Regions from separate parts of the Streptomyces sp. NPDC001002 genome, predicted to be linked through region 3. Evidence: riboswitches for the same ligand, from Rfam matches in the RefSeq annotation. Region 3 holds a riboswitch; each other region holds the start of a gene.
The links. Region 3 has a riboswitch for cyclic di-AMP ahead of ACWDR3_RS26475 (M23 family metallopeptidase). Riboswitches for the same ligand answer to the same signal wherever they lie in the genome.
Positions count from the first base shown of each region.

Region 1: another riboswitch for cyclic di-AMP. It lies ahead of ACWDR3_RS20120 (transglycosylase SLT domain-containing protein); the one in region 3 lies ahead of ACWDR3_RS26475 (M23 family metallopeptidase).
Region 2: another riboswitch for cyclic di-AMP. It lies ahead of ACWDR3_RS39375 (transglycosylase family protein); the one in region 3 lies ahead of ACWDR3_RS26475 (M23 family metallopeptidase).
Region 4: another riboswitch for cyclic di-AMP. It lies ahead of ACWDR3_RS25265 (C40 family peptidase); the one in region 3 lies ahead of ACWDR3_RS26475 (M23 family metallopeptidase).

Region 1 covers NZ_JBSFLV010000041.1:12,244-16,446, reverse strand. The annotation lists gene ACWDR3_RS20125 (CocE/NonD family hydrolase) at 48-2,042, shown strand; cyclic di-AMP (ydaO/yuaA leader) riboswitch at 2,314-2,477, shown strand; gene ACWDR3_RS20120 (transglycosylase SLT domain-containing protein) at 2,481-2,963, shown strand; gene ACWDR3_RS20115 (HAD family hydrolase) at 3,075-3,890, opposite strand; gene ACWDR3_RS20110 (LacI family DNA-binding transcriptional regulator) at 3,979-4,203, opposite strand, start outside.
Region 2 covers NZ_JBSFLV010000146.1:18,087-22,289, forward strand. The annotation lists gene ACWDR3_RS39365 (cytochrome P450 family protein) at 1-480, shown strand, start outside; gene ACWDR3_RS39370 (transglycosylase family protein) at 673-1,635, shown strand; cyclic di-AMP (ydaO/yuaA leader) riboswitch at 1,851-2,018, shown strand; gene ACWDR3_RS39375 (transglycosylase family protein) at 2,023-2,724, shown strand; partial or broken gene eno (phosphopyruvate hydratase) at 3,042-4,203, shown strand, end outside.
Region 3 covers NZ_JBSFLV010000062.1:31,408-35,610, reverse strand. The annotation lists gene ACWDR3_RS26485 (TetR/AcrR family transcriptional regulator) at 1-231, shown strand, start outside; gene ACWDR3_RS26480 (SGNH/GDSL hydrolase family protein) at 343-1,128, opposite strand; gene ACWDR3_RS26475 (M23 family metallopeptidase) at 1,395-2,396, opposite strand; cyclic di-AMP (ydaO/yuaA leader) riboswitch at 2,399-2,570, opposite strand; gene ACWDR3_RS26470 (alpha-galactosidase) at 2,877-4,203, opposite strand, start outside.
Region 4 covers NZ_JBSFLV010000057.1:52,968-57,170, forward strand. The annotation lists gene ACWDR3_RS25250 (beta-L-arabinofuranosidase domain-containing protein) at 1-361, shown strand, start outside; gene ACWDR3_RS25255 (LysR family substrate-binding domain-containing protein) at 432-1,241, opposite strand; gene ACWDR3_RS25260 (DUF5997 family protein) at 1,300-1,689, shown strand; cyclic di-AMP (ydaO/yuaA leader) riboswitch at 1,910-2,084, shown strand; gene ACWDR3_RS25265 (C40 family peptidase) at 2,093-3,706, shown strand; gene ACWDR3_RS25270 (TetR/AcrR family transcriptional regulator) at 3,844-4,203, shown strand, end outside.

The sequences.
Region 1 (4,203 bases), on a different contig from region 3:
TTACAGCCGAGTCCACTGAAGCCCACGCAGCCACTGGGGTCACGCTCATGCACATCAGAACGTCCTTCCCGTACGAGACGACTCACGAGGACCTCCGTGTCCGGCTGCCCGACGGAACGCGGTTGTACGCCCGCGTATGGCGCCCGCTCACCGAGGAGCCCGTACCGGCGCTCCTCGAATACCTGCCGTACCGCCTGACCGACTGGACCGCGCCCCGCGACGCCCAGCGCCACCCCTGGTACGCCGGGCACGGCTACGCCTCCGTCCGGGTCGACGTGCGCGGGCACGGCAACAGCGAGGGCATGCCGGGTGACGAGTACTCGGCGACCGAGCTGGCCGACGGGGTGGAAGTGGTCAACTGGCTTGCCGCGCAGCCCTGGTGCGACGGCAAGGTGGGCATGTTCGGCATCTCCTGGGGCGGCTTCAACTCCCTCCAGCTGGCGGCCCTCGCACCCGAGCCGCTCAAGGCGGTCGTCACCGTCTGCTCCACGGACGACCGTTATGACAACGACGTGCACTACATGGGTGGTTCCGCCCTCGCCGTCGACATGCACGCGTGGGCGGCGACCATGCTCGCCTTCGTCTCCCGCCCGCCGGACCCGCTCCATGTGGGCGAGGAATGGCGGGACATGTGGCTCAAACGCCTGGAGGCCGTCGACCCCTTCATCCACACCTGGCTCGCCCACCAGACCCGGGACGACTACTGGCGGCACGGCAGCGTCTGCGAGGACTACGGCGCGATCGACGCGGCCGTCCTGGCGGTGGGCGGCTGGCACGACCCGTACCGCGACACCGTGCTGCGGCTCGTCGAGCACCTTCCGGCGGACCGGGTACGGGGGCTGATCGGCCCCTGGTCCCACCAGTACCCGGACCGCGGCCTGCCGCCGGGCCCGGCGATCGGCTTCCTCCAGGAGACCCTGCGCTGGTGGGACCACTGGCTGAAGGGCAAGGACACCGGCGTCATGGCCGACCCCCTGCTGCGCTCCTACGTCAGCGACGCGCACCCGCCGGCCACGGTCTACGAGACCCTGCCCGGCCGCTGGGTCGGCGAGCCGGCCTGGCCCTCGCCGCACGTCAAGACGACGACGTACGGGCTGCGTGGCGCACCCGCGATCGTGCGGTCGCCCATGCACACGGGGGTGGACGCGGGCCGGTTCTTCCCCTTCGGGAACGACGCCGATCTGCCGCCGGACCAGCGGGACGAGGACGCGCGCTCGGCGTGCTTCGAGTTCGAGGTGCCGGCGGAGACCTGGGTGCTGGGGCGGCCGAGGGTGCGGTTGCGGCTGACCTCGGAGGTGGCGCGGGGGCAGGTGATCGCCCGGCTGTGCGATGTGGCGCCGGACGGAGCGTCGACGCTGATCACGCGCGGGGTGCTGAATCTGTCGGCGCGGTTCGGCCGGGAGCGGGCGGTGCCCTGGACGCCGGGCGCGGTGGAGGACGTGACCTTCGAGCTGAACGGCATCGGGTACGCCGTCCCGGCCGGGCATCGCATCCGGCTCGCGGTGTCCTCGGCGTACTGGCCGTGGATCTGGCCCCAGCCGGAGTCGGCGGCCGGCTTCACGATGGACCCGGAGGGCAGCGCGCTCGAACTCCCGGTGCGGGAACGGGAATCGACGGACGGCATTCGCTTCGAGGGGCCCGAGGAGGCCGAGCCGCTCGGGGTCAACTACCCGGCCACGTTGGACGAGCCGCGGCCCGAGCGGGTGGTCGTGCGGGATGTCGCGAAGGGTGAGTGGCGGCTGGAGGTGGACCCGCGGTACGGCGGGACCCGGGTGTATCCGGACGGGTTGGAGTTCACCGAGGACGCGCTGGAGACGTACACGATCGACGAGTCGGATCCGTTGTCGGCGCGTACGCGGTCCGACTGGTCGATCCGGCTGCATCGGCCGGAGCAGGCCTGGGACACCACCGTGCGCACCCGGTCGGAGATTACGTGCGACGAAACGGAATTTATTACCTCGAATGAGGTGATCTGCACCGAAGGCGGTGAGGTGATCTTTCATCGGACCTGGGAGAAGAGGATTCCGAGAACTGCCAGTTGAGGATGAATGCCCGTTTTGCCGTTCTTAATCCTGCCGTGACTTGGGTCACGCGTTTCTGTGTATGCCCTGTGCCCCGACATGTCGGCGTTTCTCCTTCCGCCGCTTGCCAGTTGACTCTTGGCAGGCGCAAAGGATCAAGCGCCCCATAGGCCTCAGACCAAGGTCAATAGGGTCGATGTGTGAATCCGGTACTTGTTCCGGACATGTGCTCTCGCATACGTTCCCGCCCTGTCGGGTGGAACGCCGAATCCTGCCGCCGCCCGGCATCCCAGTCACGAACTCACCGCACGGCAGGAGCGGGGGACCCAGGTAAGTCGCCGGACCGGTCAGCGCGACCGGGACGGCTTGGGGTTAAGTCGCGTCCGCAAGGGCGTGGCCGGGCACCTCCCAGCCCGAACCCGACAGCTCACCTCGCAGGCGACGGAGAGGAACCTCGTCATGCCTGCATCCGCTCAGCACCGTCGCAGCCGCAACTCCCGCCTCGCCCGCAAGCTCGCCGTGCTCGGCACGGGGGCCGCGGTGCTCGCCCTCCCCGTCATCGGCGCGACCACCGCGTCCGCGGCTCCCTCGTCGACGGTGACCGCCGCGTCGCTGGGGTACTCCAACACCCTCGACGGCTGGATCCGCGCCTCGCTCCAGGTCATGGCGCAGAACGGGATCCCGGGCACGTACGACGGCATCTACCGCAACGTGATCCGTGAGTCGTCCGGCAATCAGTACGCCATCAACAACTGGGACTCCAACGCGGTGGCCGGCACCCCGTCCAAGGGCCTGCTCCAGGTGATCGACCCGACCTTCGCCGCGTACCACGTGGCCGGCACGTCCTTCGACCCGTACGACCCGGTCGCGAACATCACGGCGGCCTGCAACTACGCGGCGGCGGTTTACGGCTCGATCGACAACGTCTACGGGGCGTACTGACTCCGTCGGATCGGCCGCGATGGGAAGTGCCGCGATGTGTTCGTTTGCGGCTGCGGCGCCGTCGTGGCTGGTCGCGCAGTTCCCCGCGCCCCTGAAGGCCCTTCGGGCCTATCAGGGGCGCTGTGGGAATAGTCGTTCCAGGACTACGGCGATGCCGTCGTCCTCGTTCGACGTCGTCACCTCGTCTGCCACCGCCTTGAGTTCGGGGTGGGCGTTGGCCATGGCCACTCCGTGGGCGGCCCAGTCGAACATGGGGATGTCGTTGGGCATGTCGCCGAAGGCGATCGTCTCGTGCGGGCCCAGGCCCAGGTGGCGGGCGGCCAGGGCGAGGCCGGTCGCCTTGGTGACGCCGCATGGCTGGAGTTCGACGGTGCCGGGTCCCGACATGGTGACGGTGGCCAGTGAACCCACCACTGTGCGGGCCGTCGTGGCCAACTCGTCGTCGGACAGGTCGGGATGGCGCAGCAGCACCTTGCTGATCGGTTCGTGCCACAGGTCGTCGCGGCGGCCGACCTGGACGGCGGGCAGGGTGGGGTGCGGCATGAGGTAGCCGGGTTCGATGAGCGTGAGTCCGTCGACGCCGTCCTGGTCCACGGCCGCGTACACCTGCCCGACCTCCGCCTCGATCTTGCCGAGCGCGGTCTCGGCCAACTCCCGGTCCAGGGTGACCGACCAGAGCAGCCGGTCCGCGCCGGCGTCGTACACCTGCGCGCCCTGCCCGCACACCGCGAGCCCCCTGCTCCCCAGGTCGTCGAGGAGCGGTCGCACTCTCGGGGCCGGCCGTCCGGTCACGACGAGATGGCGGGCCCCGGCGCCGACCGCCCGCGCGAGCGCGGCGAGAGACCGGTCGGAGAGGGTGTCGTCGCCCCGGAGCAGGGTGCCGTCCAGATCCGTGGCGATGAGTGAATATGCGAGGGGTGCGGCCATGATCAGAGAATACGGATGGAAAGCCCGGCTAACTCGACGCGAACCGGACGGTTGCTGACTACATGTGCGTGGACAACCGGAGTTCGGGTCACGCCGACTCCCTGATCACCAACTCCGTCGGCAGCAGCACCCCCGCCGTGTCCTCGCCGGCGATCTGCGCGAGCAGCATGCGGACCATCTCGGCGCTGATGCGGTCGTAGGGCTGGCGCATGGTGGTGAGCGCCGGGGTGCCCGCGGTGGCCGCGGCCGAGTCGTCGAAGCCGCCGACAGCGATGTCATCGGGGACCGAACGGCCGGACTGCTGAAGGGTGTT
Region 2 (4,203 bases), on a different contig from region 3:
ACGTACGCCCTCCTCACCCACCCCGAGCAGCGCACCCTCCTCCAGGACTCCCTGGCCGCGGGCGAACGCGGTCTGCTGGAGACCGGCGTGGAGGAACTCCTGCGCTACGACGGCCCGGTGGAGCTGGCGACCTGGCGATTCGCCACGCAGCAACTCACCGTCGGCGGGCAGGACATCGCGGCCGGCGACCCCGTTCTCGTCGTCCTCGCGGCGGCCGACCGGGATCCGGAGCGGTTCGCCGAGCCCGACACCCTCGACCTCTCGCGCCGGGACAACCAGCACCTGGGGTACGGCCACGGCATCCACTACTGCCTCGGCGCGCCGCTCGCCCGGCTGGAGGGACAGACCGCGCTGGCCACGCTGCTGACCCGGCTGCCGGACCTCCGACTCGCCGTGGATCCGGCCGAGTTGAGATGGCGCGGGGGACTCATCATGCGTGGACTGCGCACGCTGCCGGTCGAGTTCACGCCACCCGGGTGACCGGATCGTCACTGTGCGGGCGCACGTGTCCACCTGCGCAAACATGACGCGCATTCAACTCTGTGATCTTCACGTGATCTACGCGGCATTAACTTGTGACAAGCAATGGACTGCCTATACGTTCACCGTTCAAGTGCGGTGCCCAGCACCATGCGTCGCACTCGTCACCACTGTCTTCTGAAAGGCCCCCGCATGCTCTCCGGGAACGGTCGTCACCGTCGCCCCCGCCAGGCTCCGGCCCTCCTCGTCGCGGCCGGTGTGACGGGCTCCGCCATCGCCATCCCGCTCCTCGGCGCGGTGAGCGCCAGCGCGGCCGACGGCACCACCTGGGACAAGGTGGCGAACTGCGAGACCGGCGGCTCCTGGAGCCAGAACGACGGGACCGGTTTCTACGGCGGCCTCAAGCTGTCGCAGGACGACTGGGAGCAGTACGGCGGTCTCGACTACGCCTCGCGCCCCGACCTGGCCAGCCGCAACCAGCAGATAGCCGTCGCCGAGAAGATCCTGGACGACCAGGGCGTGGGCGCGTTCCACACCTGCGGGCTGACCGCGGGACTGTCGGCGGACGACGGGTCGACCGACATCGACACCGGGATCCTGGACGACTCGTCCGACCCCTCCTCGGGCTCCTCGGACGGTTCCGGCTCCACCGGCCTGTCCAACACTCCCGGCGGCACGTCCGACGACTCGTCCTCGACGGACTCGTCCACATCGCCGTCGGCCTCACCTGACTCTTCGTCCGATTCCTCGACCAACCCTGACGAATCGGACGAGTACCTCTCGCCCTCCGACTCCCCGTCCGAGTCGGCGAGCGGTTCACAGGGAAGCGACAGTCCGTCGACAGATCGGGCGAAGGGTGACGACTCGGACAAGTCCGAGCAGGCCGTGGGCTCTTGGAGCCTGGTCGACACCGGCGCGATCGGCTCCGGCAAGCACCGCGGCGCCAGCGCCGACGAGGATGCGGTCGGCACCGACAAGGGAGGGTCCGCGCAGGGGTCGTACACCGTCCGTGGTGGTGACACTCTCGCCTCCATCGCCGACTCCCTTGGCCTGGACGGCGGGTGGCGTGCGCTCTACGCCGAGAACAAGCAGGCCATCGGCGCGAACCCGAACGACATCGCGGCCGGTCAGACCCTGAACCTTCCCGGCGAATAGGGTCGGACAAGGGCCGAACGGGACGAAAAGCGACGGGAGTTAACGACGGTCTTCGGACTGAATGTCCGGTTTGGTGAAAGTGTGGGATGACTCTCAGAAGCCCTGATCGTCTTTGAGTTTCCGCGGAATCCGTGTCTACGGTCATCACCGTTCGTCAACACGGACCCCGAATGCCGCAACGCCGAATCCTGCCAGCGGCCGTAGGGAACAGTCGTCGCTTCACAGCGCCGTAGGCAGGAGCGGGGGACCCAGGTAAGTGCCGGGCCCGGCAGACAGTGCCGGAACCGGCTTGGGGTGAAGTCGTGCGCCGAGAGACGCGCGGCCGGGCAACTCACACGGCCCGAACCCGACAGCTCACCTCGCAGGCGTCGGTGAGGGGATCTCCGCATGCTGTTTTCCAGCAAGGGCAAGCACCGTCGTCCGTCCAAGGCCACCCGCGTCGCCACGCTCGCCGGCGTGACCGGTGTCGCCATCGCCGCCCCGCTCATGGCGGCCGGCAACGCCTCCGCCGCCACCGCCTCCGAGTGGGACACCGTCGCCCAGTGCGAGTCCGGCGGCAACTGGTCCATCAACACCGGCAACGGCTACTTCGGCGGTCTGCAGTTCTCCGCCTCGACCTGGGCCGCCTACGGCGGTACCCAGTATGCGGCGCAGGCCAACCAGGCCAGCAAGGCGCAGCAGATCACCGTCGCCGAGAAGGTGCTCGCCTCCCAGGGCAAGGGCGCCTGGCCGGTCTGCGGCACGGGCCTGTCCGGTGCCACGTACAACGGCGGCAGCTCGTCGAACTCCTCCAGCTCCTCGAACAACAGCAGCTCTTCGAGCAGCGGCACCAGCACCCGCTCGAACGACTCGACCAGCACCTCCCGCTCCGCCGACCGTCCGGCCGCGAAGAAGACCGTCACCACCCCGACCGGCAAGAAGGTCAAGAAGGGCGACGGCGAGTACAAGGTCGTCAAGGGCGACACCCTCAGCACGATCGCCGAGAAGCACAAGGTCAAGGGCGGCTGGGAGAAGCTGTTCAAGCTGAACAAGGACATCGTCGAGGACGCGGACCTCATCTACCCGGGTCAGCAGCTGCACCTCAAGTGACAGCCGGACCCTGGGCCGGACCTCTGGTGACAGGGACCTGGTAGCTGAACCACAGCGGCCCGACAGCCGTGTCCTCCATCATGGATGACACGTGAGGGCCTCCCCCGTCCCCACGGACTCCCCGCCTCGGTGCGTGTTCCCCCGTACGCACCGGGGCGGGGTTCTTTTTGCCCCTCTGCTTTGTTTCGTTCGGAAACAATTTGCTCCCGGTTCTGTCCAAGGGGCGGCCCATCGGCTGGCTGTTCGCCCCGGGACGGTTAGGCTCGGTCTCGCAGAGCCATCGCGGCCCGCGTAGCCGCGTCACATTGAAGAAGGAGATGCTCGTGCCGTCCATCGACGTCGTCGTAGCCCGGGAAATCCTGGACTCCCGAGGCAACCCCACGGTCGAGGTCGAGGTCGGCCTCGACGACGGCAGCACGGGTCGTGCCGCCGTCCCCTCCGGCGCCTCCACGGGTGCCTTCGAGGCCATCGAGCTGCGTGACGGTGACCCCAACCGCTACCAGGGCAAGGGCGTCGAGAAGGCCGTCCTCGCCGTGATCGAGCAGATCGGCCCGGAGCTGGTCGGTTACGACGCCACCGAGCAGCGCCTGATCGACCAGGCGATGTTCGACCTGGACGCCACCGACAACAAGGGCTCGCTCGGCGCCAACGCCATCCTCGGCGTCTCCCTCGCCGTCGCGCACGCCGCCTCCGAGGCCAGCGACCTCCCGCTCTTCCGCTACCTGGGCGGCCCGAACGCGCACCTGCTGCCGGTGCCGATGATGAACATCCTGAACGGCGGCTCGCACGCCGACTCCAACGTGGACATCCAGGAGTTCATGATCGCCCCGATCGGCGCGGAGTCCTTCTCCGAGGCCCTGCGCTGGGGTGCCGAGGTCTACCACACCCTCAAGAAGGTCCTGAAGAACAAGGGCCTGTCCACCGGCCTCGGCGACGAGGGCGGCTTCGCCCCGAACCTGGACTCCAACCGCGCCGCGCTCGACCTCATCCTTGAGGCGATCAAGCAGGCCGGCTACATCCCGGGCGAGCAGATCGCGCTCGCGCTCGACGTCGCCGCGTCCGAGTTCTACAACGAGGGCAAGTACGACTTCGAGGGCAAGTCCCGCTCGGCCGCCGAGATGACCGAGTACTACGAGGAGCTCGTGGCGGCGTACCCGCTCGTCTCCATCGAGGACCCGCTGTACGAGGACGACTGGGCCGGCTGGAAGGTCCTCACCGACCGCCTCGGCGACAAGGTGCAGATCGTCGGCGACGACCTGTTCGTCACCAACCCGGAGCGCCTGGCCCGCGGCATCGAGGACGGCGCGGCCAACGCGCTGCTCGTCAAGGTGAACCAGATCGGCTCGCTCACCGAGACCCTGGACGCCGTCGAGCTGGCCCAGCGCAACGGCTTCAAGTGCATGATGTCCCACCGCTCCGGCGAGACCGAGGACGTCACCATCGCCGACCTCGCCGTCGCCACCAACTGCGCCGCGCCGC
Region 3 (4,203 bases):
AAGGCCGCGCTCGCCGAGGTCATCGCGGAGGGCGTCGCCGCCGGCGAGTTCCACTGCCCCGACCCGCACGGCACGGCTCTGCGCCTCACGGCCCTGCTCGACGGGCTCGCCGTCCAGCTGACGTCGTACCCCGGCGCGGTGCCGCGGGCGCGGGCGCAGGAGTGGGTGGACGAGGCGGTGGCCCGGGAACTGGGTCTCGCGCAGGAGGCGTTGACCGCGTCCGACCGCTGAGAGCCACCCTCTCCCCCGGTCACCCCGCCACCGCGGGGTCGATCGCCTCGATACTCCAGCGGTGTGGGCCGCGCCGTTTCAGGTCGGCACGGCCCACACCGCTGGCACCCGTCAAGCCACCCGGGCGATCCGCGACTTGATGTCGTCCGGGGACAGCGCGCCCTTCGCCGTGACGTGGTCGCCCGACGACTCGCCGCGCAGCCGCCGTCCGATCCACGGCACCAGGTACTCGCGCGCCCAGTGCACGTCGTCCCGCCGGACCTCCAGGGTGCCGCGGGGCGGCAGCGGGGGCCAGGCCTGGTCCGGGTCGGCCGGTACCTCCAGACCGAGCACCTGGCCCGCGCGCAGCGCCACGCGCGTGTGCCCCTCGGGCGAGAGGTGCAGCCGGTCGTCGTCCCAGGCCCGGCGGTCCTGGACGGTCTTGAGGGACCACAGGTCGAGCACGGGACAGCCGTACCGGTCGGCGACCGCGCGCACATGTCCGTTGTAGGTGGCGATCTTGCCGCGCAGATGCTTGAGCACGGGGACGCCTCGGGTGTCGAAGCCGGTCGTCACCAGGACGGTGCCGGCCGACTCGGTGAGCCGGGCGATCGCCAGCTCGAACCGCTCGGCGACCTCGTCGGGGTCGGTGCCGGGCCGGATGATGTCGTTGCCGCCGGCGCTGAAGGAGATCAGGTCCGGGGCGAGTTCGAGCGCCTGCGGAAGCTGGTCCGCCACGATCTGGTCGAGCAGCTTTCCGCGTACGGCGAGGTTGTTGTACGTGAAGTGGCCCTCGGGCTCCCGGTCCGCGAGCAGTACCGCGAACCGGTCGGCCCAACCGACCATCGCCCCGTCGGGGCCGGGGTCGCCGACGCCTTCGGTGAAGCTGTCCCCCACCGCAACGTACGACCCGATCACTGATCTGCTGTCATTCTTCGAATCGTCTGCCACAAGCGAACATGATTCACCTTCGAATGTGACCTACGCGACCGTAGGAAGGGGTTGACGTGCGGTGAGATAAGCCACTCCTAAAGTGTTCACCAAACCAGGAATAGCTTTCCGGCCACGGCTGTTGACGGCTGGAACGCCCTGCCGAAGGCGGCACCACGTCACACCGAAGGCCGGACCCGGGGATCGGGATCCGGCCTTCGGCAGCGTGTCAGGCAGGTGGTTCAGGGGGCGCGTCAGCCGACGGCGACACCCTTCGTACGGAGGTAGGCGACCGGGTCCACGTCGGACCCGTAGTCCGGGGTCGTACGGATCTCGAAGTGCAGGTGCGGTCCGGTCACGTTGCCGGTCGCGCCGGAGAGGCCGACCTGCTGGCCCTCGGTCACGGTCTGGCCGGCCGAGACGGAGAGCTGCGAGAGGTGGGCGTACTGGGCGTAGTAGCCGTCGTTCAGCTTGATGACGACCTGGTTGCCGTACGCGCCGCCCCAGCCCGCGGAGACGACCGTGCCCGCGGCGACGGCCTTGAGCGAGGTGCCGGTCGGGACGACGAAGTCGACGCCCGTGTGGTAGCCGCTGGACCACATACTGCCGGCCACGCGGTAGCCGGTGCCGATGGTGGCACCGGTGACCGGGAGGGTGTAGCCGCTGGAGCTCGCGGAGTCGGCGGACTGCGTGCTCGTCGAGTTCGAGGAGGCCTGGCTGTCCGAGGAGGAACTCTTCGAGGAGGAGTCCTTCGAGGACGACGAGCCCGAATTCTTCGAGGACGACGAAGAAGAGGACGAGGAAGAGGGCGACGAGTCGGTGGTGCCGGTCGCGGCCTTCTTGCCGAGCGTGAGCTTCAGGCCGGGGTGGATGAGCGACGGGTCGTCGCCGACCGCCTCACGGTTGTCCGAGTAGAGCTTCTGCCAGCCGCCGGTGACGTTCTCCTCGTCGGCGATCTTCGCCAGCCAGTCACCGGATCGCACCGAATAGGTGCGCACACCTTGGGTGTTGGCTGTGCTCTTCTTGGCGGACTTCTGTGCCGTCGACTTCTGCTGGACCGACGCATTCTCGGCGGCCGGAAGCGACTGGACGGCCTTTTCCGAAACGCCCTGGGAAGCCGATTCGGAGGTGGCCGCGTGGGCGCCGGTGGCCCCCATCAGCGGGAGGGCGAGCGCGGCGCCCCCGGTGCCGGCGACGGCGATGGTGCGGGTCAGGCGCTGGGACTTGGGGCGACGGTGCTTACCCTTCGCGGGCATGACGAATTCCTCTCCGGCGCCTGCGAGGTGAGCTGTCGGGTGCGAGCTGGAGATGCCCGGCCGCGCTTTTCGGCACGGCTTTACCCCAAGCCTCTTCCGGAGACCGGAACAGGCGGTTGTACCTGTGGGTCCCCCGCTCCTGCCGTTCACGGGTGAGTTGAGCGGACTCCGGTCGGCGGCAGGATTGGGCGTCCGTCCGGATTGGTGGCGAACGTAAGCGACCAGGACGCGAAGGAACAAGTAGAGGTTCCCTGTGAATACGTTTCTCTTGATCCCTTGTGAGAATTCACGGTCACCCTGCGTGAATTAAGGACCCGCCACCAGGCACAAACACCCTTGAAAAGCACGTGAATTACGTGGACATGCAGAACCACGCACGGTCACGGATATGACGCTCCTCACGTGACGTCACCCCAGTCCGCCTTATTCCAGAGCGAGTTGGAACGAAGGCGAACCAAGGCGCCAATTCGGACAGAAGAGTCAGATGCGACGGAGTCGGAGAACCGTCGCATCGAAGTCGCCGCGCAGCCCGGTCCGCAGTCCGTGATGCAGCAGTACGGCACCCCTGTGAACTTCGCCCGTTTCGAGGCATTCGTACGACGCTGTCGGGTCCAGTCCGCGCAGCCGCACCGCCGGCACGGGCTCGCCGTAGCTCTGCGCCTGAAGCCAGGCCAGGACCACGGTCTCGTCCCCGAGCACGTACTGGACGGCACTGAGCCCGCCCTGCGGGGCCCGCAGACGGTGAAGGTCACCGCGCTGCACGATGTGCCGGATCTCCTTGTAGAGGGCCACCCAGCCGCCCGCCTCGGCCAGCTCCTCCTCGGACCACTTGGCGAGGTCTCCGCCGACCCCCAGCACGCCCGCCATGGAGCTCACGAACCGGAAGCGCAGCGAGCTGACCCGGTCGTTGAGCTGGGTGTTGGGGCTGTCGGTGACCCAGGCGGCCATCACGCGCGCGGGGTGGATCTGGGTGAAGCCGTGCTGGATGGCGAGCCGGTCCAGCGGGTCGGTGTTGTCCGAGGTCCACACCTCGTCCGTACGGCTCATGATCCCGAGGTCGATCCTGCCGCCGCCGCCCGAGCAGGACTCGAAGGAGACCCCCGGGTGGGCCGCCCGCAGCCGGTCCAACAGGGCGTACAGCGCGCGCACGTGGTCGATCCACAGCCGCTGCGGGTACGCCTCGCCGGGCCAGCCCGCGTCGGTGAAGCAGCGGTTGAAGTCCCACTTGACGTAGTCGATCGGGGCGCTGGAGAGGATGGCGTCGAGCTTCTCCCAGAGGTACTCCTGGACGTCCGGCCGGGCCAGGTTGAGTACGAGCTGATTGCGGAACTCCGTCCGCTTTCGTCCCGGTTGGAACTGCACCCAGTCGGGGTGCGCGCGGTACAGGTCGCTGTCCGCGTTGACCATCTCGGGCTCGACCCAGATGCCGAACTGCATGCCGAGCGCGTGCACCTCGTCGGCGAGCGGCTTGAGGCCCCCGGGGAAGCGGTCGGGGTTGGGCGTCCAGTCGCCGAGTCCGGCCCGGTCGTTGACGCGCTTGCCGAACCAGCCGTCGTCGACCACGAAGAGCTCGACGCCGATCGCCGCGGCCTGCCGGGCGAGGGTGCCCTGCTGCTCCTCGGAGATGTCGAACTCGGTGGCCTCCCAGGAGTTGAACAGCACGGGCCGGTCCCGGTCCGCGTCCGGGATGACGTACGCGCGCTGGTAGGCGTGCCAGGCGCGGCTCGCGCCGCCGAAGCCGCCGTCGCTCCACAGGCCGGCGAAGACGGGGGTCGTGAACGACTCCCCGGCCGCCAGGCGCAGCAGC
Region 4 (4,203 bases), on a different contig from region 3:
CTCGGGTGACCTGCTGCCGTCCCTCGCCCCCGTGACCGGCAAGCCCCTCCACTACACGTTGGACGGCGTCGAGTTCGCCCCCTTCTTCGAGGGGACGGAGGATCCGACCCACGCATACTTCAGGCGGTCGGAACCGAGGGTTGTGTTCGGGAACACCGACTCCGGGGTCGCCAATCCGGCGAAGGCCGACGGCACGACGCTGTTGGACGAGATCTGGGCCGGTGCGCCGTTCGGGGGCAAGAGAGCGATTGTCGCGCGGGTGCGGTCGACGGTGGAGGCGTGGGTGGCGGGCGGGCTGCTGAGCGGGGGTGACGGGGCGAAGGTCGTCGGCACGGCGGAGAGGGCTGTGTTCGCGCCCTGAGCGCAGAAGGCTGCATTCGCGCCCTGAGCGAAGGGGGCTGGGCGCGCCCTAGGTGGAGACGATCAGGAGCCTAGGACCGACCGCGGGGCTTGCCCCGCTTGCCGCCACCCTTGGCTCCGCCTCCCTTGGCTCCGCCACTCCTGCTGCCGCCACCCGCGGCACCCCGGCCGCCCCGACCCGTCGGCTTCGAGGGCGTCGCCGGCTTGCGGCGGGCCGTGGTCGGCTCGGCTCGCTTCGTCTTCGGCTCGGGGTCGGCGGTCTTGCGGCCCCGAGAGCTGTTGGCTGTGCGGCCGCGGACGATGCCGATGAAGTCCTCGACCAGGTCGGTGGTGGCGTCCTCGGGCCAGGCGAGGGCCACGCTCGACTCAGGGGCGTCCACGACCGTGCGATAGGTGAGGTCCTTGCGGTGGTGGAGCCGGGCCAAGGATTGGGGCACGATCAGCAGCCCCACGCCCGCCGCCACCAGCTCGACCGCGTCGGCGGTGGTCACGGGGCGCTCGAAGCCGGGCTCCCCGGGCGGCTGGTCCCACTCGAAGACGTCGTCCAGGGGGTGGAAGAGGACCTCGTCGGCGAGATCGCCCACGGTCACCTCCTCCACGGCCGTGATCACGTGGTCCTTGGGGATCACGACGACCGTCGTCTCGGTGTAGAGGGGGATCGCGCTGAGGAACGTACGGTCGACCGGCAGCCGTACGAACGCCGCGTCCGCCTCACCCGCCCTCAGCAGTTCGGGCGCCTCGGCGGCCTCGACCTGGTGGAGCGTGAGGGGGACGTCGGGCAGGCGCTCGTTCCAGACCCGCACCCACTTGGCGGGGGTCACGCCCGGGACGTATGCCAACCGGAACGTGGGGGATGTCTCGGGGTCCGCGGAGCCTGTCACCCCGCCAGATTACCGTCCGTGGTCGGCGGCCTCTCACACGATCGATACCCTGGACAGCATGAAGTCGCAGCAGAGCACCCAGACCATGAAGCCCGCCACGGCGGCGAAGAAGCTGGGTGTGTACCTCGAAGCCACCCCCGCCGAGTTCCGCGAGGGCGATGTCTCGCGCGCCACGCTCGACGAGCTCCAGGCGAATCCGCCCGAGTGGCTGCGCGAGCTGCGGGCCAACGGTCCGCACCCGCGTCCGGTGGTCGCGGCGAAGCTGGGGATCTCCATCTCGGGTCTCGCCCGCGGCGGTATCACCGAGGCGCTCACCACCGAGCAGATCGAGGCCATCAAGCAGGACGGGCCCGAGTGGCTGGAGAAGGAGCGCGCCACCCAGGCCGAGGTCCGCAAGGAAGCGGCACGCCTCAAGCAGCGGGACGCGGAGCGCGAAGCCGGTTCCTGAGTCGAGGGTCTTCCGACTCAGGCTCGCTGACCGCGTTCCGGCGACGGTGAGTCGTCGGCCGGGGTCTGTGTGTACACGGAAACCAGATCTGACGGCCCATTAAGACGAAGGTCACAAAAGCGTATCGGACATATCGCGCTTCAACCTTCACACAGGGCACACAAGTTGGTTAAGTTGATTCTCAGGTCGCATGACTCCCTCCGGCGGACCCCGTCGGGTCGCGCGACCTCCGCTGAGTCCGGTGCGCCGCTGTGGCAGCCGGAGCCGGGGACCCAACCGACACATGGGGTGAATCGGCCCAACTGCCCCTCGGGGCAACGGCCGTAGGGCATGCCTTCCGGAATCGATCGCCCGAACCCGACAGCTAACTCGGTAGGCGGAGTACGGAAGGAGTACGGCTCCCATGGCGCCGGAACGAATGCCGCGCGCGGGAGGCTTCGGCCAGCCCGGCATGCGCAACTCCGCTTTGGCGACGGCGGCCCTCACCTCGGTGGCCGTGTTCTCGCAGGCCGCCGACGCCGCGCCCCAGGCCGCCGATGAAGCGCCGAGCCGCGAAGAGGTCCAGCAGCGGGTCAGCACCCTGTACGACCGGGCCGAGAGCGACACCGGAAACTTCAACGCGACCCGCGCGATGACCGCGGGCACCCGTGGCCGGGGCCCCTCGACCGGCAGCATCCCGCGCCAGACCTCGGACCCCGACCTCGACAATGTCGCCCGGCGCTGGTTCGACGCGGCACGCAACTCGGTGGGCCCGACCATTCCGGCGGTGCTGCCGGCCGACCGGATGCCCGCCCGCCCGGCCGTACCCCGGCCCGCGCGCCCGGCCGACGACCTCATCGAGCGCAAGCGTGACGTGCCCGAGCTGCCCGCGGGCCCCACCGGCCGCCCGATCGCGGAACTGCCGGCCGGCCCGGTCGCGGAGCTGACCGCGGGCCCCGCCCCGGCGCTGACGGGCCGCGCCGTGGCCGCCCTGCCCGCCGCGTCCACGCCCCGCCCCGAACTCCAGCCCGCGGTCCTGCGAGGACTGCCCCCGGCGGCCCCGGCCACACCCACCCGCCAGGTCGCGCTGCGGACGGCCAAGGAGCGCAACCAGCGCAAGCTCGCCGCGGCCCGTGAGCTGTTCGCCCGGTACACCGGCCGGCGGAGTGCCCCTGCCCTGGCGATCGAGGCCGCGCCCGCTCCGGCCGCCGCCCCGTGGTCCGACTCGGCGCAGCAGGCCCAGCGCAGGGCCGAGGAGGAGTGGCGACTGCGGCAGCCGAGCGTCCTGGACACCGGGGTACCGGCCGCCCAGACCTGGCAGCCCACCGCCTACGACACCGGCGCGATACCCGCCCAGACGTGGCAGTCCAACACCTACGACACCGGGACGATACCCGCGCAGTCCTGGCAGTCCGGCGCCCCGGACACCGGCGCGGCACCGGCCCAGAGCTGGCAGCCCAGCGTCTACGACACGGGGGCAGTGCCCTCGCAGTCCTGGCAGCCCAGCGTCCTCGACACCGGCGCGATACCCGCCCAGAACTGGCAGCCCAGCGTGCTGGACACCGGGGTACCGGCTGCCCAGGCCTGGCAGCCCACCGCCTACGACACCGGCGCCGTGCCCGCGCAGAACTGGCAGCCGAGCGTCCTCGACACCGGTATCCCCGCCGCCCCCGCCGTCGGCAGCAAGGCCGAGCGGGCGATCGCCTTCGCCCGGGCACAGATCGGCAGGCCGTGCGTCTGGGGCGCGATCGGTCCGGGCTCGTACGACGACTCGGGTCTCACCCAGACCGCCTGGAAGTCCGCGGGGGTCGCGCTGCCGCGCGCCGCGCAGGAGCAGGCGAGCGCCGGTACGGTCGTGCCCCTCGCCGAGAGCCGGCCCGGGGACCTGATCTTCTACAACGACAACTTCAGCCACGTCGGCATCTACACCGGCGACGGCATGATGGTCCACGCCCCGGGCCCCGGCACCTGCGTGCGCGAGGAATCCGTCTACTACGCCGGGGAGGCCGCGGTCCGCATCGCCGTGCGTCCCGTCTGACCTCCACCGGCACGCACAGGTCGACCGACACCTCCACTCAGCCACTCCCCCGTCCGGCTATATCGTGCAGGCATTTGCCTAAATGGTTTAGGTAAACGCATACTCGACAGCGCCGAACCCCGACGGGAGGAGTGGCTGTGGTGCGTGCGGGACTGTCCGCGGAGCGGCTGGCGCGGGCGGGTGCCGAGCTGGCCGACGAGGTCGGCTTCGAGCACGTGACCGTCTCGGCGCTCGCGCGGCGCTTCGACGTCAAGGTGGCGAGCCTGTACTCGCATGTGAAGAGCTCGCAGGACCTCAAGACCAGGATCGCGCTGCTCGCCCTGGAGGAGATGGCCGACCGGGCCGCCACGGCGCTCGCGGGGCGGGCCGGCAAGGACGCCCTGGTCGCGCTGGCGAACGTCTACCGCGACTACGCCCGCGCGCACCCCGGCCGCTACGACGCGGCCCGGCTGCGGCTGGCCCCCGAGGAGGCCGCCGCGAGCGCCGGTGTCCGGCAC